3 regions of the Rhizobium sp. TRM95796 genome follow, and region 3 is predicted to be linked to each of the others. Evidence: predicted binding sites of a transcription regulator. Region 3 holds the regulator's gene; each other region holds the start of a gene.
What was found. Region 3 encodes LexA, which represses DNA repair genes until DNA is damaged. Its sites were predicted from a motif close to TGTTCNNNNTGTGTTCNG; they were not measured.

Region 1 (7,951 bases), on a different contig from region 3:
GCCGCGCAATTTCTTCCTGGTGATCATGGGCTCTTCGGAGGAAATCGGTTCGACGATGGTGCGCCGTGAAAAAGATCGCATGATGATCAAATTCAACATGTTCCTCGACGCGGGCTATCTGCAGACGATCGTCGGCGGCGTGTCGATTGAGGAACTCGAGGCCATCTGAGCCAACTGCAAAGCGACGATATGCCCGGGCCGCCTCGCGCGGCCCTTATTCGTTGAAACGGGTGGATTTCGTCCAAAACTCCCGAATTCGCACAGCCCTGTCGCTTAAATCTGGATTCGTTAAAATTCTAAGACCGCCCTTGAGGCGGATTAAATGTTTGGGGTGGATTGTCGGGTCATGGAAACAAGGAGTGTGTCCATGGCTGTAGGCGCAGAAGCGACGATCAGCACTGTTCATGTAGAGCAGGGCCTGGAAGCAAAGAAATTCGAACGATTCATCGTCAATAGACCCGGCGTGGTCTATTCCGTCCTCCCCGGGCTGGCGGGCCTTTCCCCGCGATCCTGTCAGGTGGTGGACATCTCTCGCGGCGGCGCCTGCTTGCAGATGTTTACGACCATCGGCCTTCCCGATCACTATTATCTTTCCTTCTCGGGTCTGGCGATCCGCATCGGCTGCGCCGAGGTCCATCGGCTCGACGGACGCGTCGGCGTGCGGTTCATCAAGCCGCTGCCCGAGGGCCTGTTGTCGAAAATCGTGCGCGGCGATTTCATCGCCGGCGACAATCTTCCCGGACGCGTTCGTTTTCAATAGGGTGATCCCGATCATGAATCGGGGCTCCCACGCATATGTCGACCTTCGAATATTTCACGCCGCTCGTCCGAGATCTTCCGGCCACCATCCCTTTCGTGGGGCCGGAAGCCATCGAACGGAACCGCAATCTCCTCGTCGCGGCGCGGATCGGCGCCAATGAAAACGGCTTCGGCCCATCGCCGCGGGTGAAAGCGGCGATGGCGGCGGCGATCGACGAGAGCTGGAAATATTCCGATCCCGAGAATTTCGCGTTGCGCGAGGCGCTGGCGAACCATCTCGGCCTCGATCGGCATGAGGTCAATGTCGGCGAAGGCATCGATGGTCTGCTCGGAGAGATCGTGCGGATGACGATCGAAAAAGGCATGCCGGTGGTCACCTCGCTCGGCGGCTATCCGACGTTCAACTATCATGTGAACGGTTATGGCGGGCGGTTGGTGACCGTCCCCTACAAAGACGACAAGGAAGATCTCGACGGTCTTCTCGATGCAGTGAAGCGCGAAAAAGCGCCGCTCGTCTATTTCGCCAATCCCGACAATCCCATGGGCAGTTGGCACGACGCCGGGGCGGTTCTCGCTTTCGCCCGCGGCATTCCCGACGAGACCTTGCTGATCCTGGACGAGGCCTATGGGGAAACCGCCCCGCAAGGCACGCTGCCCGCCAATGAAGCGCTGCTCGACCGGCCGAACGTGATCCGCACCCGCACCTTCTCCAAGGCCTATGGGCTGGCCGGCGCGCGCATCGGCTATGTCATCGCCGCCCGCGGCACGGCCCAGGCCTTCGACAAGATCCGCAATCACTTCGGCATGAACCGTGTCGGCGTCGCTGGCGCGATCGCAGCGCTTGCGGATCAGGATTATCTCGCCGACACATTGGCGAAGATCGCCGCCGCCCGGGACCGCATCGGCATGATCGCCCGCGCCAATGGTCTTTCTCCCCTGCCCTCCGCGACGAATTTCGTGGCGATCGATTGCCATCGCGACGGAACTTATGCGCGCGCCATCGTCGATGGCTTGATGGAGGAAGGCGTGTTCATCCGGATGCCGGGCGTGGCCCCGCTCAACCGCTGCATCCGCGTCAGCGTCGGGCTGGTGAGCGATCTCGATCTTTTCGAGAAGGCGCTTCCCAAGGTTCTCGCGAAAATCGGCTGAACGCCGGCCAAAGAAAAAGCCGCGGGCGCTGGGTGAGCGGTCGCGGCTTCAATATCCTGCTGCGTAAACCGCAGTCTTGGTCTTCACGTCTTTTGTGATGAGCGGCATGCGAATGACGATCAGTGCATCGTCATCCATTCGCGGGCGGCGCGCAGGGCGCGGGCCAATTCCATCTTGGTCATCGACGGGGTCAGTTCGGCGCGCAGCATGGCGGCGCGTTCGGAGCCTTTGATCGCGGCGATGTTGAGCCATTTGTGCGCAGCGACCAGATCGATGTCGCAGCCCTGGCCCGTGGCGTACATCAGGCCCATGTCGCAGAAGATGTCGGCCTGGCTTTCGCCGCCCATAGCCGAATTCGAAATGTTCATGTCGTAACGCGCCATTGTCGTTGTCCCTGTTTAAGACGTTGTTTTCTTTTCACCCTGTTTTGCCTTGCATGAAGGCCGGACTGCGCTTGCCTATTCTTTTCGATCGCTCGGCGCTTTCCGTTTTTCGGCGGCGTTTACTGCCGTCCTTGTTATGGCTCTACTATGCCGGAGGGCTTTGAAAATTCGCCTAAAATGCATCCTTAATTTGCAGCAAACGAAATCCGAACAGCTGGTAAACTTATGTTTTCCTTAAGTATCCAACCGCCTGCGCTTCTCGGCGAATACGGAAAACTTTACGAAAATTTCAGCCTGCGGTTTTAATCGGCCCGTAACCATGGAAATCGATCGCGCGTTTTTGCAAGACGCGACTGCTGTTCAGTTTCCTGTTTTCTTCCAGGCAAATCGACGCTACCAATTCCGTGACGAGGCCTCTGGGACGGCCTTGCAGACTGGGAGGCATGGATGCGCAGATTTTTGACGGCACTTCTGATCATGGCGTCCGCGGGCGCGGCAATTGCGGCGGAACCGATCGAGGGCAACTGGAAAACCAAGAGCGGCGAAACCGCCGCGATCGCCAAATGCGGCGGCGCTTATTGTGTGACGCTGAAATCAGGAAAGTTTTCGGGCAAACGTATCGGCACGATGTCCGGAGCCGGCGCCGACTACAAAGGCGAGATCACAGATCCCGAGAACGACAAGACATATTCCGGCTACGCGACCGTGTCGGGCGCTTCCATGAAACTCAAGGGCTGTGTGATGGGCGTGCTCTGCAAATCGCAGACCTGGACCAAGCTCTGATCGAGTTCCTCATGCGAGGAGGCGGCCCCCCAGAGGGAGCCGCCTCTTTTGTCGTTATCGAGCGCGTTGGCCGAAGAGGACTTTCTGCGCTTCCTTGTCTTCGGCGAGATTGGCCTGGCGTTCCCGCTCTTCCTTGCCCACGGCAATGCCTCTCAATAGCGCGGGGCGCTGATGCAGGCGCTCGAACCAGGCTTTGAGATGCGGGAAGTCGTCGAGATCCTGACCTTGGTTCTTGTACGGGATCACCCAGCCGATGCAGGCCATGTCGGCGATCGAATAGTCGCCGGCGAGGTAATCGCGATCGGCGAGCCGCTTGTTCATCACGCCATACAGACGGTTGACCTCGTTGGTGTAGCGGTCGATGCCATATTGGATCTTTTCCGGCGCATAATTGCGGAAATGATGCGCCTGCCCGGCCATGGGACCGAGCCCGCCCATTTGCCAGAACAACCATTGGTCGACCTCGACACGGGCGCGTTCATCGGCCGGATAGAACTTGCCGAACTTCCGGCCGAGATATTGAAGGATGGCGCCGGATTCGAACACCGAGATCGGGGCGCCGCCAGGACCGTCATGATCAACGATCGCCGGCATGCGATTGTTGGGCGCGATCGCCAGGAAGGACGGCTCGAACTGCTCGCCCTTCGAAATATTGATGTATTTGATCTGGTAAGGGGCTTCGAGCTCCTCCAGCATGACGGTGATTTTCCAGCCGTTCGGCGTCGGCCAGTAGTAGAGATCGATCGGTGCGGACATGGGCGTCTCCTTCCTCTGTCTGACGATAGTTAGTGAGCCGGTTAATGGCCGGCAACCACTCTGAACCGAAAATGAACATGAAGGTCAGCGCGGGTTCAGTCACATCTGGTTAGAGTTTTCTCCATCGAAGACACGAATGGGATGAAGCCTGAGATGAATGCGATCATGATACGCCGCTTTGCGATCATCTGCCTCGGCGCCGCGCTTTTCGCGATTGGTTTGCAGATCGCGGTGGAAAATCATTCTCGCGCTCCGCATTTCGCCCAGTTCAATGTCGAAAGCTGCTCGAACCCGATGAACGCCAGCTGCGGAATTCGCTGAATCATCCTGCGCAATTGCCCTCATGCCGCGGCGCAGCGTGAAAAATTCGCGGGAATGACCGATCCGGGACTGTTCAACTGTCATAAACCGCCTTCTATTATGGCCTATGGCCAAGCGAATCCTTTCTTCCTCCATCCTGAACGTCATCTCTCCGGAGCCCTTTGAGCCGGCTTCCTTCACCACGGCCGATGAAGCCGTCGACGCGATTGCGTCGCTGTACGAACGCAACACGTCGTTTCTTCGAACCGCCTTCGAAAAGATCATTCAGGGCGGCGCCGCAGAAGGCAGATACCGCGCCTTCTACCCCGAGATAAGACTGGGAACGGTTCGCTACGATCATGTCGACTCGCGCCTGCCCTATGGTTTCCTGAGCGAGCCAGGCGAATATTCCACCACCATCACCCGCCCTCTCCTGTTCAAGCACTACCTCAAGACGCAGATCGGGCAGCTTCTGAAAAATCATGGGCTGCCGGTGATCGTCGCGGAATCGTCGACCCCTATTCCGCTGCATTTCGCCTTCGGCGAAGGCGCCCATATCGAAGCGTCGGTCGGCAGCACCATCGAGGCGCCGTTGCGCGACCTGTTCGACACGCCCGATCTTTCAACCACCGACGACGAAATCGCCAATGGCGAATATGAGCCACCGCCTGGCACGCCGAAGCCGCTCGCGCCTTTCACCGCCCAGCGCATCGATTACTCGCTGGCGCGGCTCAGCCATTACACGGCGACCAAGGCGGAGCATTTCCAGAATTTCGTGCTGTTCACCAATTACCAGTTCTACATCGACGAATTCTGCGCCTGGGCGCGCCGGCAGATGGCCGAAGGCGGCAACGGCTACACAGCCTTCGTCGAACCCGGCAATCTCGTCACCTATCCCGGCGAGGACGCGCCGAGCGAAGGCTCGCCCGCCCAGCGCCTGCCGCAGATGCCGACCTATCACATCAAGCGCAAGGGCCATGCCGGCATCACCATGGTCAATATCGGCGTCGGTCCCTCCAACGCCAAGACCATCACCGACCATATCGCCGTTCTCAGGCCGCATGCCTGGCTGATGCTCGGCCATTGCGCTGGACTGCGCAATTCGCAACGCCTCGGCGACTACGTGCTGGCGCATGCCTATATGCGCGAAGATCATGTGCTGGACGACGACCTGCCGGTCTGGGTGCCGATCCCGGCATTGGCGGAAATCCAGCAGGCGCTGCAGGATGCGGTGGCCGAGGTCACCGGCTATGACGGCTACGAGCTCAAGCGCATCATGCGCACCGGCACGGTGGCGACGATCGACAACCGCAACTGGGAGCTCCGCGACCAATCCGGACCCGTCAAACGCCTGTCGCAAGCCCGCGCCATCGCGCTCGACATGGAATCGGCCACCATCGCCGCCAACGGCTTCCGCTTCCGCGTACCGTACGGAACATTGCTCTGCGTATCGGATAAACCGCTGCATGGAGAATTGAAACTGCCGGGCATGGCGACCGCCTTCTACAAGAGCCAGGTCAGCCAGCATCTCAAGATCGGGCTTCTGGCGCTTGAGAAACTGTCGGCCATGTCGCCCGAAAAGCTGCATTCACGCAAATTGCGCAGCTTCTTCGAAACGGCCTTCCAATGACAAAGCAAGAAGACGACCGGCTGTACAGCGATCCGCGGCTCGTCGACTTCTACGATCTCGAAAACGGTTGGGGACAAGATACGCGCTACTGCGCGGAACTGGCCCGCGCCGCCGGCTCCGTGCTCGATTTCGGATGCGGGACCGGATTGTTTCTCGCCGGCATCGCCGACGGCAGGCCCATGGTCGGCGTCGATCCCGCGTCAGCCATGCTGGAAGTGGCGCGGCATCGGACGAATGGCGAGCAGGTTCGCTGGGTCGAAGGCGACATTCGCAGCATCCGGCTGGGCGAGCGCTTCGATCTCGTGACCATGACCGGACATGCCTTTCAATGCTTGCTGACCGATGCCGACGTAAAGGCGGCGCTCGCCACCATCGCGGCGCATCTCACGCCATCGGGGCAATTCATTTTCGACAGCCGCAACCCCGCCCGCCGCGAATGGGAGGGCTGGACGCCAGAGGCGTCACGTCGGACCGTGGCGCATCCTGATTTCGGCAAAGTCGAAAGCTGGAACGACGTCACCGTCGATGAAGAGACCGGGATCGTCTGCTATGAGACCGCCTATCGTCTGGCATCGGGCGAGACACTCTCGTCCCGCTCGTCGATCCGTTTCATCGATCAGGCGCATCTCGCGGGCCTGATCGCCCGCGCCGGACTCGTGATCGACGTCTGGCTGGGCGACTGGATAGGCGCGCCGTTTGAGCCCGGCTGCAAGGAAATCATACCGTTGGGTCGATTGGCTTGAGGCTGGCGTCCGCCGGGGCGATCACCTTCAATTCTCCTGGATGAAGACGAATTTCGACATCGCGCGGCAGTTTCATCAACTCCCCGTCGAGTACGAAATTGGCGGCTCGATAGAGTTTGGGGAAATGCAGGTCGACAGACTGCGCTTTCATTTCGGTGATGGCGGGATTGGCCTTCAACCGTCCGCGCAGCACATCGACCGCCAGTCCCACAGCGCCGGCGGGATCGAGCGGATCGGCGATATAGAAACCGAGATGACCGGTCTTGACGTCCTCGGCAACCAACAGTCCATTCTCGCCGAAGGGGTTGTTGGACACCGAAATCGCCGAAACCATGCGGTTTTCACGATGGCCGTCGGCATCGAACTCGATCTCGAAACGCGGCGGGTTGAGCACCGCGCCGACCGCCGCGCGGACATTGGCGGCAATCTTGCCGGCGCGCGAGCCATAGCTCATCTGGTTGCGATAGCGCACCATGCGCGCATGCATGCCGGCCGAGAATTGATGCACGAAAGCGCGGCCGTTGACGCTGCCGATATCGGCGTCGTCGACGACGCCGTCGGCGAGAACGGGCAGGACCTGCCAGATATCGAGCGGCAAGCGCAGCGTACGGGCGAACAGGTTCATCGTGCCTGCCGGAATGACGCCGAGCGGCTTGCCCGCTTTCCAGGCGATGCCCGCGGCCGAGGAGATCGTGCCGTCGCCGCCGCCGGCGATGATCGCATCGACATCGTCACGGCCGGCCGCCTTCTCCAGCGCGGCGCCGACATCCGACCCTTCGACGACCACCGTTTCAAGAACATGGCCGCGCTCGGCGAAGATCTCCGCCATTTTCGCTTCATAGGCCTTCATATCCGTGGTCCGGAACGTTCCGCCGTCGCGGTTGAGAATGGCTTTGATCTTCACGCGTCATCTCCCGTGTGGTCAGCAGGATATAGGCTTGTTTTCCGCGTTTTTTAGGAGCGGCCGGCTCAGTAACGCGCAGAACCGACTTTTGATCATTCTCATTTTCATTTGCGCCGCAAAATCGCCTTTACCGCAATGCAAAACCTCTATTATATTACTATAACTCATCATCGGACGGCCTGAATCGTCTGCGCCGCTTCCATTCTCGACATCCGGGTCCCCAAACCCCTTCAGACGGATCTTTACCGTGAGCGACGCTGTTTGCACCGATACGATAGCAATACCCGAAGAGGCGCGTGCGCTGACGCGCTTCCAGATCGCCTTGGTGATCCTGGCGCTCGCCTGCGGCGGCTTCGGCATCGGCACCGGCGAATTCGCCATCATGGGCCTGCTTCCGGATGTCGCCAGAACCTTCGCAGTTACAACGCCGGAAGCGGGTTACGTGATCAGCGCCTATGCGCTCGGCGTGGTGATCGGCGCGCCGCTGATCGCGATTCTCGGCGCCAAGTCTTCGCGCCGCTCCCTGCTCCTGGTGCTGATGAGC
Region 2 (7,951 bases), on a different contig from region 3:
GAGGATGCGGTCAAGGCCGTGGAGCTCGCGGTCGCCAGTATCGCGGCGGGCGAGACGGATTTTATTAGCGATGTGAAGGATGGAGCGAAAGACTTTTCAGCCGCGTTCCGCCGCGGTCTGCAGAAGGAACTGAAATCGCGCGGGTACTATTCCGGTCCTCTCGATGGCGTGTTCGGCGCGACGACGGCGCGGGCGATCGACAAATTGGCGGGCCGGGACTCCTGACGCGAAAACGCCCGCCGATGCGGCGGGCGTTTCCTGTGGCGAATGAGGCTTCGCCAATCGATTTCAAAGAATGAAATCGCCGGCGCGCAGCGAGGCCATGTTGTCGACTTCTATCGAGAAGTCTGCGCGGCCGTCGCCATTGACGTCGCCGCGGATGATGCCGCCGGAATAGCGCAATTCGCCGGCCGTGTCGGAGAAGGCCGCGCTGCCGATGAAGTCGAAAGCGTTGTCACGGCTGCTCGACTTGACGGCGTCGATGTCCATCAGATCGATCTGGTCGCCTTGCGAGCGGCTGAAATCAACGATCACGTCGCGATTGGAGTTGTTGGGGCTGTCCGACGTCGACTGGAAGATGAAGAAGTCGGCGCCACTGTTGCCGGTCAGCCTGTCGAGGCCCCTGCCGCCATAGAGGTCGTCGTCGCCCGAGCCGCCGTAGAGCTTGTCGTTGCCGTCGAGACCCTTGAGGATATCGTCGCCATTCTGACCCCAGAGACCGTTGGCGCCGGAATCACCGATCAAGGTGTCTTTGTAATTGGTGCCCTTGGCGTTCTCGATGGAGTACAGAACCTCTTCGGTGCCATCGCCAGATGTGGCGTATTCCTGGGAAAGATCGACCTTGATGCCGGCGCCGGCCAGATCCGGATCACTGTTCTGGCGGGAGTAATCTACCGTATCGGTCCCCGAACCACCGGAGATCAGGTTGTAGAAGCCGACCGAATAGAAGGTGTCGTTACCACCGTCGCCATAATAATCGGATGCCCAGGTGGAAATCTTGAAAGTGTCGGCGCCATTGCCGCCCCAGACGCGATCATAAAGATCGCTGTCGCCGGAAAAGCCGTTGCCGACATAGGTGTCATTGCCATCGCCGAGATAGACGTCGTTGCCCCATTCGATGGTGCTGTGGACATAGTCGTTGCCGGCGCCGGCTTCGACATAGGTGTTGTTGGCCTTCAGATGGATGGTGTCGTTGCCGCCGCGGGTGTATATCTCGTCATAGGGACGGTTTGCGCTCTGGCTGACGTCGTCGCGACCGTTGTCGCCGTAATAGATATAGGCCATGTTTCTGTCCTTCCTTGTATTCCCTCTCCGGCTCCCTGCTGGAATCGTGAGAGATTTTCATCTGGAGATCCGGATGTCTTCCTTAATCTCCGTATGATGGTCTTGTAATGGCGCCGGACTGAACCGCCTCTGAAAAGCGCGTTAATCCGGCGTTCATCTTGGCGAGGCCCTGCCGTCGCCTATAAGTCATGGTGGCGATGGTTGTTCCATCGGCTTGCCGATGATCCCCGCAAACACCAGGAGGCGACACCGAACGGTTTGATGGCTAATTTGGACCTGGGCGTGACGGAACGAAATCCGTTTTCGGGTTTTTTAAGGACCATGGACCAGATCGTCGCAGACATGTTTCCGCCCACCCAGATCGCCTATCCGGTGATTTTCGCCCGTTTCATCGGCGCGATCCTCTTCGGAGCCGTCATCGGGCTGGAACGCGAGCGCAAGGATAGGCCTGCTGGCCTCAAGACCCATATCATGGTGTCGCTCGCCGCGGCGCTCTTCGCCATCATCTCCATCGAAAGCGTGCATATGCCGGGCCTCGACCAGGATGCGGTGCGTATCGATCCATTACGCGTGGTCGAGGCGGTGACCGCCGGCGTCGCCTTTCTCGCCGCTGGCACGATCGTTTTGTCCAAGGGCGAGGTGAAAGGGCTGACGACCGGGGCCAGCCTCTGGCTGTCAGGCGCGATCGGGCTGGCGCTCGGCTTCGGCCATTGGATGATCGGCCTGTTCGTCACCTCTGCCGCCTTTTTCGTGCTCTATGTCCTCGGCCGGCTGGAGCATGGCCGCCGGCAGAGTGAGGTGGAGAAGGAGTGAGCCCTTCTTGAAGATCTTCAGATCAAACGCCTGGATTGTTCTGCCAAAGGATGCGTGGTATACAATGTATATCTCATCTTTTGGAGATTGATGATGGCCAACACAGCGGATCGAAGCGGGGCGACAAAGCCGGTTCAGTTGCGTATCCGCAAGGATATCAGCGATCTGATTGATCGCGCCGCGGGCGTCAACGGCAAGACCCGCTCCGAATTCATGATCGACGCATCGCGCCGGGCAGCGGAGGACGCTCTGCTCGACCAGACCTTCGTGCAGGTCGATGACGAAAGTTTTCGCCGCTATGTGGAAATTCTTGACAAGGCTCCTGAGGGCGAGGGGTTTGCACGCCTGATGAATGTCGCCAAGCCGTGGGGCTGAGATGATCTCGCCTCCGAGCCTCTTGGATGGAGGGCATCAGACTGAGCTTTTCGATTGCGGACAGGACTCACTGAATCATTGGCTTCGCCGGCGCGCCCGCGCCAATCAGGCAAGCGGCGCGTCGCGGACTTATGTGTGCTGTGTGCATGACCGCGTGATCGGCTATTATTGCATTTCTTCAGGCGGGCTTGCTCTTCGTGAAGCGCCAGGCGGCCTGCGTCGCAATATGCCCGATCCCGTTCCGATGGCCATCCTTGGACGCCTCGCGATTGATCGAACATGGCAAGGCAAAGGCCTGGGCGCAGCGCTTTTGCAGGATGGCGTTCTGCGCGTGAGGCAGGCGGCGCACATCCTCGGCATTCGCGGCGTTCTCGTTCACGCCATTTCGCCTGAGGCCAAAGTCTTTTATGAACATTATGGTTTCGCCGCGACGGCCACTCAACCGATGACTCTGGTCCTATCGTTGAAACAATCCGATCACACTCCCCAGGATTGAAAGTTATCCTGCCGGATTGGTTAATATTTCCTGAATTCTTCCTAGGAAAATAATCTCCCCTCGATTGAAACCTAGGACCGTTGACTCTCGTCCCATTTTCTGGATTCAATAGGAACATAACAAGAACAAAAACGAGGATGCAACGCCATGGCGGAGCCGGCTTTGGCGCGCGAGGACCTGTGCGCCCTGCGAAGCGAGATCGAACGACTGGAAAGCGCCGATGTCTCTAATCTGGGACGGATGGCGCGCGGCCAGGCCTGGGATCGGGCGGCGACTGCCGCCGTTCACGAAAGAGTGGAAACCGGCGCCGAACCCTTCGACGCAGCGCTCGGCGGCGGGCTGGCGCGGGCGGCGCTGCATGAGATCCGCACCGAGGCGACCGCCGACAATGGCGCGGCCAGCGGCTTTGCGCTGGCCTTGTCGCGGCTGGCGCTGGGGCGCGGGCCGGGCCTCATCCTGTGGATCGCCGATCCCATGGGCGCGCGCGAAAGCGGCAGGCTCTATGCGCCGGGGCTGATGGCGCATGGCCTGCCGTCCGCTGGCCTGCTGCATGCCGCGCCGCGCAAGCTCAAGGACGCGCTGATGGTGACGGAGGCCGCACTCACCGTCTCCTCCTTCGCCGCGGTGGTTTTCGAGGTCTATGGCAATCCCGCCCGCTTCGGCCTCACCGAAAGCCGCCGCATCAGCCTGCGCGCCAAGGCGCATAAGAAGCCGGTCTTCCTGCTGCGCGAGCGGGGCGGGGAAGAGGCCTCCAGCGCCGAAAGCCGACTGCTCGTCCGCCCCGCGCCGTCCTCCCCCGTGCGCATGCCCAGTGGCCGGACCTATGAGGCCGGGCTCGGCCGGCCCGTCTTCCATGTCACGCTCGAAAAGAGCCGCAATCCCCTGTCGCCCGACTTTTACCTGGAGTGGAACGCCGATGACTGTCTCTTTCGCGCAATCGAGCCTGGCCGGATCGCTGTTCGGCCCGCAGACCAGCCAGCGGATTCTGGCGCTCTGGTTTCCCTGTCTGGCGACCGATCGGCTCGCCCGGATCCGATGGGGCAGGTTGTGGCGTTCTCACGGGCGTCCTGAACATCCCCCTGTCGTCTGCGCCGCGCTGCAGCGCAACGCCATCAGGCTGACGGCGGTGGACGAGGAAGCGCGGCTGCTGGGCCTGAAGCCCGGACAGGGCGCGGCCGAGGCGCGCGCCATGATACCCGATCTCGACGTGGTCGAGGACGATCCCGCCGCCGACCGCGCGCTGATCGAGGCGGTGGCCGACTGGTGCGACCGCTACACGCCGCTGGTGGCGCTCGACGGCGCCGACGGCCTCTTCCTCGACATCACCGGCTCGTCGCATCTGTTCGGCGGCGAAAAAGCGCTGCTCGACGATCTCTTGGCGCGGCTCTTCCATATGGGCTTCGAGGCGCGGGCGGCGATTTCGTCGGCGCCCGGCCTGTCTTCGGCGCTGTGTCGTTACAGCCGCCGCGACATCGTCATGCCCGAGGCCATGGAGGAGGCGCTGGCGCCTCTGCCGGTCAGGGCGCTGCGCCTGCCGGAGGAGACGGTGGCGCTGCTCGTCAAGGCGGGGCTGAAACAGGCGGCGGATCTCATCGGCCAGCCGCGCGCGCCGCTCGCCCGTCGTTTCGGCCCACGGCTGCTGCTCCGGCTCGATCAGGCGCTCGGGCTCGAGGAGGAGCCGATTTCGCCGCGCCGGCCGGTGGCGGCGCTCTCCGCCGAACGTCGCCTTGCGGAGCCGATCGGCGACGAGGACGCGATTCTCGCCATGCTCCGCCATCTCGGCGACAGTCTCAAAATCCTGTTCGAAGCGCGCGGCGAGGGCGGCAAGCTGTTCGAACTGCTGTTGTTTCGCGTCGATGGCCGGGTGTTTCCGATCCGCGCCGGCGCGGCGCTGCCCATTCGCGATCCTGCCCGCATCGCCGCCTTGTTTCGCGCCCGGCTGGCTGCCGCCCAGGACGATCTCGACGCCGGCTATGGTTTCGAGACGCTCCGGCTCAACGTGCTGACATCCGCGCCATTTGATCAGGCCCAGCCGGATTTCGACGGCCGCGGTCGCACGGATGACAGTCTCACGGAGTTCATCGACCAGATGGCCGCCCGCTTCGGCCCCGATCTCATCACGCGGCCCGCGCTGTTTGAAAGCCATGTTCCCGAGCGCGCCGGCCGTTTCATGCCGGCGCTGGCGATTGAGGAGAGGCCGGCCCCCGCTTGGCCCGCCGACCGGCCCGTGCGTCCCCTGCGCATGCTGACCTATCCCGAGCCGGTGGAGACGACGGCGGAAGTGCCGGATGGTCCGCCGAAAACCTTCCGTTGGCGCAAGAGCTTCTTCCGCGTCGCCCGCGCCGAGGGGCCCGAACGCATCGCGCCGGAATGGTGGATCGACGGCGAATCCGCGCCGTCGCGCGATTATTTCCGCATCGAGGACGAGGCGGGCCGCCGCTACTGGCTCTATCGCGAGGGGCTCTATGAGCGCGACAATCATGATCCGCGCTGGTTCATCCAGGGGGTGTTTTCCTGATGATCCGCTTCTGCGAACTCGGCCTTCGCAGCAATTTCTCGTTTCTGGAAGGGGCCTCCCATCCGGAGGAAATCACTGTAGCCGCCTCCCGGCTGGGATTGTCGGGCATCGGTTTGGCCGACCGCAACACGGTGGCCGGCGTGGTGCGGCTGCATCTCGCCGCCAAGGAGGCAAGCCTGCCCTATCGGCCGGGCGCGCGCCTGTGCTTCGCTGACGCCACCCCCGATATTCTCGCTTATCCGCGCGATCGCCGCGCCTGGGGCAGGCTTTGCCGGCTGCTGAGCCTCGGCAACCAGCGCGGCGGCAAGGCCAATTGCCTGCTGCACGAGACCGATCTCCTGGAGTGGGGCGAGGGGATGATGCTGGCGGTCATGCCGGGCCTGGCCGATTTCGAGCGCTTGCCGGATCTGCTCGCCCGCCTGCGCGAGGCCTTCGCCGATCATGTCCATCTCGGACTGACGCCGCGTTACGACGGCTTCGACCGCCGCCATCACCATGCGCTCGCCGACATCGCCCGCCAGACCGGCGCCAGGCTTATGGCCACCAATGACGCGCTGATGCATGAAGCGGACCGGCGGCCGCTCGCCGATGTCGTCACCGCCATTCGCGAGCATGTTACGGTGCAGGCCGCGGGCTTCCGGCTCGCCGCCCATGCCGAGCGCCATCTGAAATCGCCGGCTGAAATCGCCCGGCTGCTGCGCCGCCATCCCGAAGCCATCGCCAACGCCAACGCCTTCTTCGACGCGCTCAATTTTTCGCTGGAAGAGCTGAAATACCAGTATCCTGACGAGGCCGTGCCCGGCGAAACGCCCGAGCAGACGCTGCGCCGGCTCGCCTATGAGGGCGCGGCGGCGCGTTATCCGGATGGAATTTCCGATAAGGTGCGCGGCCAGATCGAGTATGAGCTGAAACTGATCCGCGAGCTGGAATACGAGCCCTATTTCCTCACCGTCTGGGACATCGTCCGCTTTGCCCGCTCGCAAGGCATTCTCTGCCAGGGGCGGGGGTCGGCGGCCAATTCCACCGTCTGTTTCTGCATCGGCATCACCGAGGTCGATCCGGCGCTGACCGATCTCCTGTTCGAGCGCTTCATCTCGCCCGAGCGCCGCGAGCCCCCTGATATCGACGTCGATTTCGAGCATGAGCGGCGCGAGGAGGTGATCCAGTATATCTACGGCAAATATGGCCGCGACCATGCCGGCATCGCCGCCACCGTCATCAGCTATCGCGCCCGCTCGGCCGGTCGCGAAACGGCCAAGGCCTTCGGGCTCTCGGAAGACCAGCAATCGGCGCTGTCGGGCGCGGTCTGGGGCTGGTCATCATCAGCGCTCGACGAGCGCGAGGCGCGCGCCGCCGGCCTCGACACGTCAGATCCCACCACCCGCCGCGTGCTGGATTACGCCTCGGTGCTGATGGGCTTTCCCCGCCATCTCTCCCAGCATGTCGGAGGCTTCGTCATCACCCGCGACCGGCTGGACGAGGTGGTCCCCGTCACCCCCACCGCCATGGAGGGCCGCTCGCAGGTGGAGTGGGACAAGGACGATCTCGATGCGCTCGGCATTCTCAAGATCGACATTCTCGCGCTCGGCATGCTCACCTGCATCGCCAAGGCGTTCGGCCTGATCAAGCGCCATTACAAGGGAGAGCTGACGCTCGCCACCATCCCCAAGGAGCGCTATGAGGTCTATGAGATGATCTGCCGCGCCGATACGCTCGGCGTATTCCAGATCGAGAGCCGGGCGCAGATGAGCATGCTGCCCAGGCTGAGGCCGCAGACCTTCTACGACCTCGTCATCGAAGTGGCGATCGTCCGGCCCGGGCCGATCCAGGGCGATATGGTTCATCCCTATCTCCGCCGCCGCCAGGGCAAGGAGCCGGTCGCCTATCCCAGCAAGGAGCTGGAAGAGGTGCTCGGCCGCACGCTCGGCGTGCCGCTGTTTCAGGAACAGGCGATGAAGATCGCCATTGTCGCCGCTGGTTTCACCCCGTCCGAAGCCGACAAGCTCCGCCGCGCCATGGCCACCTTCCGCCGCGTCGGCACCATCCACACCTTCCAGAAGAAGATGGTCGAGGGAATGGTCGCACGCGGCTACGAGGCCGATTTCGCCGAGCGCTGCTTCAAGCAGATCGAGGGATTCGGCGAATATGGCTTTCCCGAAAGCCACGCCGCCTCCTTCGCGCTTCTGGTCTACGCCTCCTGCTGGCTGAAGGCGCGGCACCCGGATGTGTTCTGCGCCGCCATCCTCAATTCCCAGCCGATGGGTTTTTACGCTCCGGCGCAGCTGGTGCGCGACGCCCGCGAGCATGGGGTGGAGGTGCGCGAGCCTGATGTGAATTTTTCAGGCTGGGCGAGCGATCTCGAACCGCAGGCCTTCGATCCCGCCCGCATCCATCCGCGCCACCGCTCCATGGCGGGCGTCATCCGCACCCGTTTCGCCGTCCGGCTCGGCTTTCACCAGGTCAAG
Region 3 (7,951 bases):
ACCGTGAAAGTCGCCGCCAAGTTCCCCAAGGTGAAGTTCGAGCACGCCACGGGCTACAAGACCGCGCCGAACCTGACGGCCTACAATTCGCGCTTCTATGAGGGCCGCTACATCCTCGGCCAGATCGCCGCGAAGACCTCGAAGAAGGGCGAAGCCGCCTATATCGCCTCCTTCCCGATCCCGGAAGTGGTGCAGGGCATCAACGCCTTCGTCATCGGCGCCCGCTCGATCAACCCGGCCTTCAAGCTGAAAGTGATCTGGGTCAACACCTGGTTCGACGCCGGCAAGGAAGCCGACGCCGCCAAGGCCGCCATCGACCAGGGCGTCGACATCATCACCCAGCACACCGATTCCACCGCCCCGATGCAGGTGGCCGAAGAGCGCGGCATCAAGGCGTTCGGCCAGGCCTCCGACATGATCAAGGCCGGCCCGAATGCGCAACTGACCGCGATCGTCGACAATTGGGGCGCCTACTACGTCAAGCGCGTCAACGCGGCCCTCGACGGCAGCTGGAAGTCGGAAATGAGCTGGGACGGACTGAAGGACGGCATCCTCTACATGGCGCCCTACACCAACATGCCCGACGACGTGAAGAAGATGGCCGAGGACACCGAGGCCAAGATCAAGTCGGGCGAACTCAAGCCCTTCACCGGCCCGCTGAAGAAGCAGGACGGCGCCGAATGGCTGAAGGCTGGCGAAAGCGCCGGCGACGATGTGCTCGGCGGCCTGAACTTCTACGTCGAAGGCGTCGAAGGCGACCTGCCGAAGTAATTGTCTTTCGCACTCATCGGAAAGCCCCGCCGTCGACTGCGACGGCGGGGCTTTTCTGTGGCGCCATGGGGACGTGGAAGGCGAGGCTCGGCCTCGCCTTTGTTCGCACCGGCGCTTCTTGCCGAAGAGAAAACGCAAGTCCGTGGCGGATGGGCTCGAGATTGCCGGAAACAACGGGTGACCGGCCGAACCGGACCGATCGCTCAGGCGAGAGGGGCTGCAGGTTTTGCAACGCCGCCGGCGAGACGACGTCCAAGCGAAATGCCGGGCAGTTCGATCAGTCGATAGGCGAGATAGGCGAGCCCATAGGTGATCGCCAGCGTCAGCGCGAGCGCTGCAGCGAAACGAGGCTCGGGCGACAGGCCCGGCTGGGTGCGCGCCAGCCAGGCGCAGACCGGAAGCATCACCAGAAGATGGATCAGATAGACGCCATAGGAGACGTCGCCGAAGAAGCGGCTCACCGCGTTGGACAGCAGCCAATCCACTCCGCCGAGCGCCCTCTGCGCGACATTCGGCAGGCTCTCGCGATAGAGGAAGGCGAAAAAGGCAAGCACGAGGCCGATCTTGATCGCGCGGTGCAGGCTGTCGCGTCCGCCGCCGAGAGGCACGAAGACGACGGCGCAGGCGGACATCAGGTAAAGCCATTTCGCCTGACCCTCGGCTCTCAGCGACATCGCGATCAGCATCCCGGCCGCGAAGAGGTGGAATTTCATCGGCAGCATGGAGAACGCGCCTTTGACGAAGCCGTTGGCCTGCAGCCAACTCCCAAACGCCCACATCACCGCGACCAGACCGGCGATCGCAACGAGGCGGCCTCCCTTCAGCACGAGCAGCATCATCAAAGGCAGAAAGGCGTAGTACTGCATCTCCAACCCGATCGACCAGTCGGGCAGGGGCGTCTGGAAATTATGAGTCCAGGTGGCGCCGAAGATGAAACTCACATGCAGGAGGATATTGGTGAGCGACTGATCGAGATAGCGATCGGCGTAGCGCACCTGCTCCTCGACGCCGCCCGGGAAAATGGCGGCCGCATCCAGCCGGTCCTGCCAGAGTTGCGGGCCGAACCAGAGCGCCAGCGCCAGGCAGACATAATAGAGCGGCGCGATGCGGAAGAAGCGGCGGATCCAGAAGATCGTCCAGGTCGAAACCCTATCCCACGGCTCGCGGCTTTCGCGCAGCTGGTAATGGTAGGTCATCAGGAAGCCGGAGATGATGATGAAGATTTCCACCGCCAGATCCGGCTGAGCGAAGAGGCCGACCTTGTAGCCTGTCAGAAACATCGCATGGCCGATGACCACCCAGAGCGAGGCGTAACCGCGCAAGCCGTCGAGAAATCCCAGTTGTTGCCGGGGATCGGCCATGCGCGGCTCCCTGATATCAGGCCTTGTTGGCGAGGAACCACCGATAGACGCTGGCCACGCCCTCTTCGAGCCCGATCTTCGGCGCCCAACCCGTGGCGCGGAGCTTGTCGGCGCTCATCAGCTTGCGCGGCGTTCCATCCGGCTTGGTCAGATCATGGACAATCTCGCCCTCGAAGCCGACGACGTCGCAGACCAGTCTGGTCAGATCGAGGATGGTGATGTCCTCGCCCGAGCCGATATTGACGTGACCGGCCTCCGAATGCGTCTTCATCAGATGCACGCAGGCGTCGGCGCAGTCGTCGACATGCAGGAATTCGCGGCGCGGCGTGCCGGTGCCCCAGACGGTGATCGAGGGCGCGCCCGAGAGCTTCGCCTCATGCGCCTTGCGGATCAGCGCCGGCATCACATGGCTGGAATTGAGATCGAAATTGTCGCCGGGACCATAGAGATTGGTCGGCATGCCCGAGATGAAATCGGAGCCATGCTGCTTGCGATAGGCGTCGCAGAGCTTGATGCCGGCGATCTTGGCGATCGCGTACCATTCATTGGTCGGCTCCAGCGCGCCGGTCAGCAGCGCATCCTCGGTGATCGGCTGGGGCGCGAATTTCGGATAGATGCAGGACGATCCCAGGAACATCAGCTTTTCGACGCCCACTTTGTGGGCGCCATGGATGATGTTGGCCTCGATCATCAGGTTGTCATAGAGAAAATCGGCCGGGTAGGTGTCGTTGGCGAAAATGCCGCCGACCTTGGCCGCGGCGAGAAACACCGCGTCCGGCTTGGTCTTCTCGATCCAGGCGGTGGTGGCCGCCTGGTCGCGCAGATCGGCGTCCGCGCGAGAGGCGGTGACAACCTCCGCGCCTTCCGACGCCAACCTTCTTACGATGGCGGAACCCACCATGCCGCGATGGCCGGCCACCCAGACCTTTTTCCCGCTGAGCGAATACATCGGCCTCACGCTTCCTTCATCACGGTGGCGGTCTGCATGACCTTGAGGTCTTCATTGACCATTTCGCGGCAGAGTTCGCGCACCGGCGTCTCATGTCTCCAGCCGAGCTTGGTCTGCGCCTTGGTCGGATCGCCGATCAGGAGCTCGACTTCGGTCGGGCGGAAATAGCGCGGATCGATCTCGACCACGACCTTGCCGGTCAGCGTGTCGTAACCCTTCTCGTCGACGCCTTCGCCCTTCCATTCCAGATGAATGCCGACATCCTCGAAGGCCCAGGTGATGAACTGGCGGACTTCGGTGGTCTCGCCGGTGGCGAGCACGTAATCGTCTGCCTCTTCCTGCTGCAGCATCATCCACATGCCGCGGACATATTCGCGGGCATGGCCCCAGTCGCGCTTGGCGTCGATATTGCCGACATAGAGCTTTTCCTGCTTGCCGAGCCGGATGGCGGCGGCGGCGCGGGTGATCTTGCGGGTGACGAAGGTTTCGCCGCGCAGCGGGCTCTCATGGTTGAACAGGATGCCGTTGGAGGCGTGCATGCCATAGGCTTCGCGGTAGTTGACCACGATCCAGTAGGAGTAGAGTTTCGCGGCTGCGTAAGGCGAGCGCGGATAGAAAGGCGTCGTTTCGCGCTGCGGCACTTCCTGCACGAGACCGTAGAGTTCGGAGGTCGAAGCCTGGTAGAAGCGTGTCTTCTTCTCCATGCCGAGAATACGAATGGCTTCCAGCAGGCGCAACGTGCCGATGCCGTCCGCATTGGCGGTGTATTCCGGCGTCTCGAAGGACACGCGCACATGGCTCTGGGCGGCGAGATTGTAAATCTCGTCCGGCTGGGCTTCCTGGACGATGCGGATCAGGTTGGTCGAGTCCGTCATATCGCCGTAATGCAGGATGAAGCGCTGGTCGGCCTCATGCGGATCCTGATAGATGTTCTCGATGCGGCTCGTATTGAAGGAGGAGGAGCGGCGCTTGATGCCGTGGACAATGTAGCCCTTGCTCAGCAGGAGTTCCGCGAGATAGGCTCCGTCCTGGCCGGTGATGCCGGTTACCAGCGCTACCTTCTTCTTGTTGTCGCTCAATGCAGTCTCCCAGAAACAGTGTGATGGCGCAGATGCGCCGCCAGAGCCGCTAAGCAGGGATTCTGGCGGTAAAATGTCAAGCACGACGACTGCTGAAATTCGTCGACAAGAACATTCGTCAGGCGGCCCCATTTAACAAAAAAGAGGCCGTACGACGCTTTGCATATTCAAATGCGCGAGAAACTGCAACGGTTCCGAAAGAAGTCGAGCCGCTATGGATAACAACCGAAAAAACGACGCCGGCCGTCTCCGGCTCTCTCAGTGATAGCGACGAATGAGGCCGACCAGTTTACCCTGCACCTTCACTCTGTCGGGGCCAAAAATGCGTGTTTCATAGGCTGGATTGGCCGCCTCGAGGGCAATGGACGCTCCCTTGCGGCGAAAGCGCTTGAGCGTAGCTTCCTCGTCGTCGACCAGAGCGACGACGATATCGCCGGGACTTGCGGTCGAGCCATTGCGGATGATGACCGTGTCGCCGTCGAGAATGCCGGCCTCGATCATCGAGTCGCCTCGAACCTCGAGCGCATAATGTTCGCCAGCGCCCAGCATCGACATCGGCACCGCGATGTCGTGCGTGATGTTCTGTATCGCGGAGATCGGCACGCCCGCTGCAATCCGACCCATCACGGGCACGGTTACGCTTGAGCCCGTCTCGTCATTGGCCGCCGCTTTCGGCGCTGTCTGCGGCTGCTGCTTTCCGAGAGAGCCCTCGATCACGCTCGGGGAGAAACCTCGCGCCGCCGGCGGCCTGAGGCTCGGCGAATAGGCCTCCGGAAGTTTGATGACTTCCAGCGCTCGCGCCCGGTTTGGAAGTCTCCGGATGAAACCTCGTTCCTCGAGCGCGGTGATCAATCGATGAATGCCGGATTTCGAGGCGAGATCCAGCGCATCCTTCATTTCGTCGAAGGACGGGGGCACACCCGATTCCTTCATGCGCTCATGAATGAACAGCAGTAATTCCTGTTGTTTTCTGGTCAGCATCGGCGCGCCCCCGGGAATCGCACAAGAAACAAATCTGGAACAGACGGTATCTGTTCTTTTTATGTTCTGCAAGCGTTTTCCCGGATGCTGGGTGCGGGGTTCCCCGGGTTAAGCCGGGCCCGAGCGAATACCGCCCGGGACGACCTCCGACGCATGGCGCGCCGAAGGCCGATGGGATTTCTACTGGGCGGTGGTGTCGGTCTGGCAGTTGGTGCCGGAAGTCGCGGCGTCGTCGCGGCAGTTTTGCGATGTGCTGGTGGGGTCGTTGTTGTCGCCGGCGCCGCTTTTTCCAGCTTGGCCGCTCTGAGCGCCGGAATTTGCCCCGCCATTGTTGTTGTCCTGCGCCAGGCTGACGCCTGAAAGGCTGGCGAGCGCGAGCGCGGAAGCGAGCGAGAGGTTGACGAGTCTTTTCATCGGGTGTCTCCTTGGGAATGTCCGCTCTTCGGCGGCATATTCGTAACCGCGTCGACGCCGATTCGTTTCCGGTGCGACATAAGAAAACGTCTCGCGGCTTGTCTTCCGTCGCCGACCCGTGCGAGAGGCGCGGCAACAGAAAGGCATCGCCCATGCGCCCGCTCGATCACCTCGTGCTGCCCGTCGCCGATTTGATCACGGCGAGGCAGCGTCTTTCCGCGCTCGGCTTCACGGTCGCTCCAGACGGACTGCATCCGTTCGGCACCGGCAATTGCTGCGTCTATTTCGCCGATCAGACGTTTTTGGAGCCGCTCGCGATCATCGACCGAGATGGCTATGAAAACGCCGCCGCAGCCGGCAACCGCTTCGTTCTCGGCGATCGCACCTTTCGGGACGCGCGCGGCGCCGAGGGCTTTTCGGCGGTCGTCTATGGAACAGCGGACGCCGCTTCGGACCACGTCGCCTTCGCGGAGAACGGGTGTTCGGCCGGAAAGATGCTGGATTTTTCGCGGTCGATGGTGTTGCCGGATGGAAGCAGCGGGGTGGCAGGTTTTCGCTTGGCCTTCGCCGGGGCCGATCCCGCCGGCGGCGTCTTCGCCTTCACCTGCCAGCGCATCAACGTTCCCCCGAACGGTCGGACGACGCTGACCGACCATGACAACGGCGTACTCGGCATCCGCGAGGCGGTCTTCGTGCATCGGCATCCGCACGACGTCTCGTCATTTCTCCGGGTGGTGACATGTGGCGACGCGACCGTCTCGGCGAGCGGCGATGGCCTGTCTTTCGCGAGCGCGCGACTGACCGTCTTGACGCCGGCGGCATTTGTGGACACCTATGGCCTCGAATTGCATGAGGATGCCGGCTTGACGGGTGGTCTCATCATGTTCTCGGTGGCATCGATGGTCGAACTCGACACGATATTGACGCGTGCGGGCATCGGCTATTTCAGGCGCGGACCCCTGCGGCTCGTACCGCCCTTGGCGGGGCAGGGCGTCGCGTTCGCATTTTCGGAGGTATGACTCATGACCGCTAACAACAGCACCGTGACGGTGGGCGAAGGCTCCCGCAAGGTCTCGTTTTCCAATTCCGGCCGACTGTCGATCATCGCTGGTCCCTGCCAAATGGAAAGCCGCGACCACGCCTTCATGATCGCCGGCAAACTCGTCGAACTCGCCGATGCGCTCGGCATCGGCCTGGTGTACAAATCCTCCTTCGACAAGGCCAATCGCACCTCGCTGACCGGCAAGCGCGGCATCGGGCTGGAAAAGGCCATGGAAGTCTTCGCAGATCTCAAGGCCGAATACGGCTTTCCGGTGCTGACCGACATCCATACGGAAGAGCAGTGCGCGCTCGTGTCGCCCACGGTCGACATCCTGCAGATCCCGGCTTTCCTCTGCCGCCAGACGGACCTGCTCGTGGCCGCCGCCAAGACCGGCCGGGCGATCAACGTCAAGAAGGGGCAGTTTCTCGCGCCTTGGGACATGAAGAACGTGCTGGCCAAGATCAACGGCAGCGGCAATCCCAATGCGCTGCTCTGCGAACGCGGCGCTTCTTTCGGCTACAACACGCTGGTCTCCGACATGCGCTCGCTGCCGATCATGGCCGCCATGGGCGCGCCGGTAATCTTCGACGCGACCCATTCGGTGCAGCAGCCGGGCGGTCAGGGCGGATCGAGCGGCGGCGACCGCACCATGGTGCCGGTTCTCGCGCGCGCGGCCGTGGCGGTCGGCGTGGCAGGCGTGTTCATCGAGACCCATGAAGATCCCGACAACGCCCCGTCCGATGGTCCGAACATGGTCAAGTTGCCGGACATGCCGGCGCTGCTCGAAAAGCTGCTGGCTTTGGACGCGATCGCCAAGGGCTGACCTCGTTTTTCGCGGTTGTCGCCACTGGCCGAACCCGTCCGGCCAGTGTTTTTTGCGGCGGTCAGAATTCCTCCCAATTGCCGCCGCCTTGCGCCGCCGCCTGTCTCGGCCCGGTGAAGGCGCTGGCGATCCGGCCGGCCAGGGCGCGGGCCGGGGAGGGGCGCGACACTGTCTCTCGTTTCCCGCCGCGCGGCGTCTGGCCGATGGCGGCGATCGCAACCGGCGCGGTCAGCGGCGCCTGTTTCGCGCCGAGACGGAAGACGCTCAGCACGCTGTTCAGCGTGTCGGCTTCCGTGCTCAATGACCGACAGGCTGCGGAGGTCTGCTCCACCATCGCGGCGTTTTGCTGGGTCGTCTGGTCGAGCATCTGCACGGATCCATCGATCTGTCGTATCGCGTCCGACTGTTCGGCTGAGGATGCGCCAATGCCGTTGATGATGTCCGCCACGCGGGTGACGCGGGAGGCGATTTCATTGAGAGCCTCGCCCGTCTTGTTGACGAGCGACACACCATTGTTGACCTGGGATGTCG

Region 1: OCK01_RS08170 (sel1 repeat family protein) is a predicted target of LexA. The motif match lies at 2,561-2,578, and genes of this name have one in related genera.
Region 2: OCK01_RS08090 (ImuA family protein) is a predicted target of LexA. The motif match lies at 3,079-3,096, and genes of this name have one in related genera.

What each region holds. Positions count from the first base shown of each region.
Region 1 is NZ_JAOXHE010000002.1:425,023-432,973, forward strand. Features, by position in the region: gene OCK01_RS08155 (hypothetical protein) at 1-169, shown strand, start outside; gene OCK01_RS08160 (PilZ domain-containing protein) at 368-760, shown strand; gene OCK01_RS08165 (pyridoxal phosphate-dependent aminotransferase) at 796-1,908, shown strand; gene OCK01_RS08170 (sel1 repeat family protein) at 2,028-2,291, opposite strand; gene OCK01_RS08175 (DUF2147 domain-containing protein) at 2,739-3,074, shown strand; gene OCK01_RS08180 (glutathione S-transferase N-terminal domain-containing protein) at 3,129-3,830, opposite strand; gene OCK01_RS08185 (hypothetical protein) at 3,930-4,235, opposite strand; gene OCK01_RS08190 (AMP nucleosidase) at 4,258-5,760, shown strand; gene OCK01_RS08195 (class I SAM-dependent methyltransferase) at 5,757-6,503, shown strand; gene OCK01_RS08200 (diacylglycerol/lipid kinase family protein) at 6,478-7,407, opposite strand; gene OCK01_RS08205 (MFS transporter) at 7,682-7,951, shown strand, end outside.
Region 2 is NZ_JAOXHE010000002.1:405,945-413,895, reverse strand. Features, by position in the region: gene OCK01_RS08115 (caspase family protein) at 1-225, shown strand, start outside; gene OCK01_RS08110 (calcium-binding protein) at 289-1,284, opposite strand; gene OCK01_RS08105 (MgtC/SapB family protein) at 1,606-2,097, shown strand; gene OCK01_RS08100 (DUF1778 domain-containing protein) at 2,188-2,472, shown strand; gene OCK01_RS08095 (GNAT family N-acetyltransferase) at 2,474-2,968, shown strand; gene OCK01_RS08090 (ImuA family protein) at 3,116-4,039, shown strand; gene OCK01_RS08085 (DNA polymerase Y family protein) at 4,080-5,486, shown strand; gene OCK01_RS08080 (error-prone DNA polymerase) at 5,486-7,951, shown strand, end outside.
Region 3 is NZ_JAOXHE010000001.1:136,457-144,407, reverse strand. Features, by position in the region: gene OCK01_RS00745 (BMP family ABC transporter substrate-binding protein) at 1-771, shown strand, start outside; gene OCK01_RS00740 (acyltransferase family protein) at 975-2,132, opposite strand; gene fcl (GDP-L-fucose synthase) at 2,149-3,081, opposite strand; gene gmd (GDP-mannose 4,6-dehydratase) at 3,087-4,160, opposite strand; gene lexA (transcriptional repressor LexA) at 4,419-5,141, opposite strand; gene OCK01_RS00720 (hypothetical protein) at 5,322-5,555, opposite strand; gene OCK01_RS00715 (VOC family protein) at 5,708-6,574, shown strand; gene kdsA (3-deoxy-8-phosphooctulonate synthase) at 6,578-7,420, shown strand; gene OCK01_RS00705 (methyl-accepting chemotaxis protein) at 7,482-7,951, opposite strand, start outside.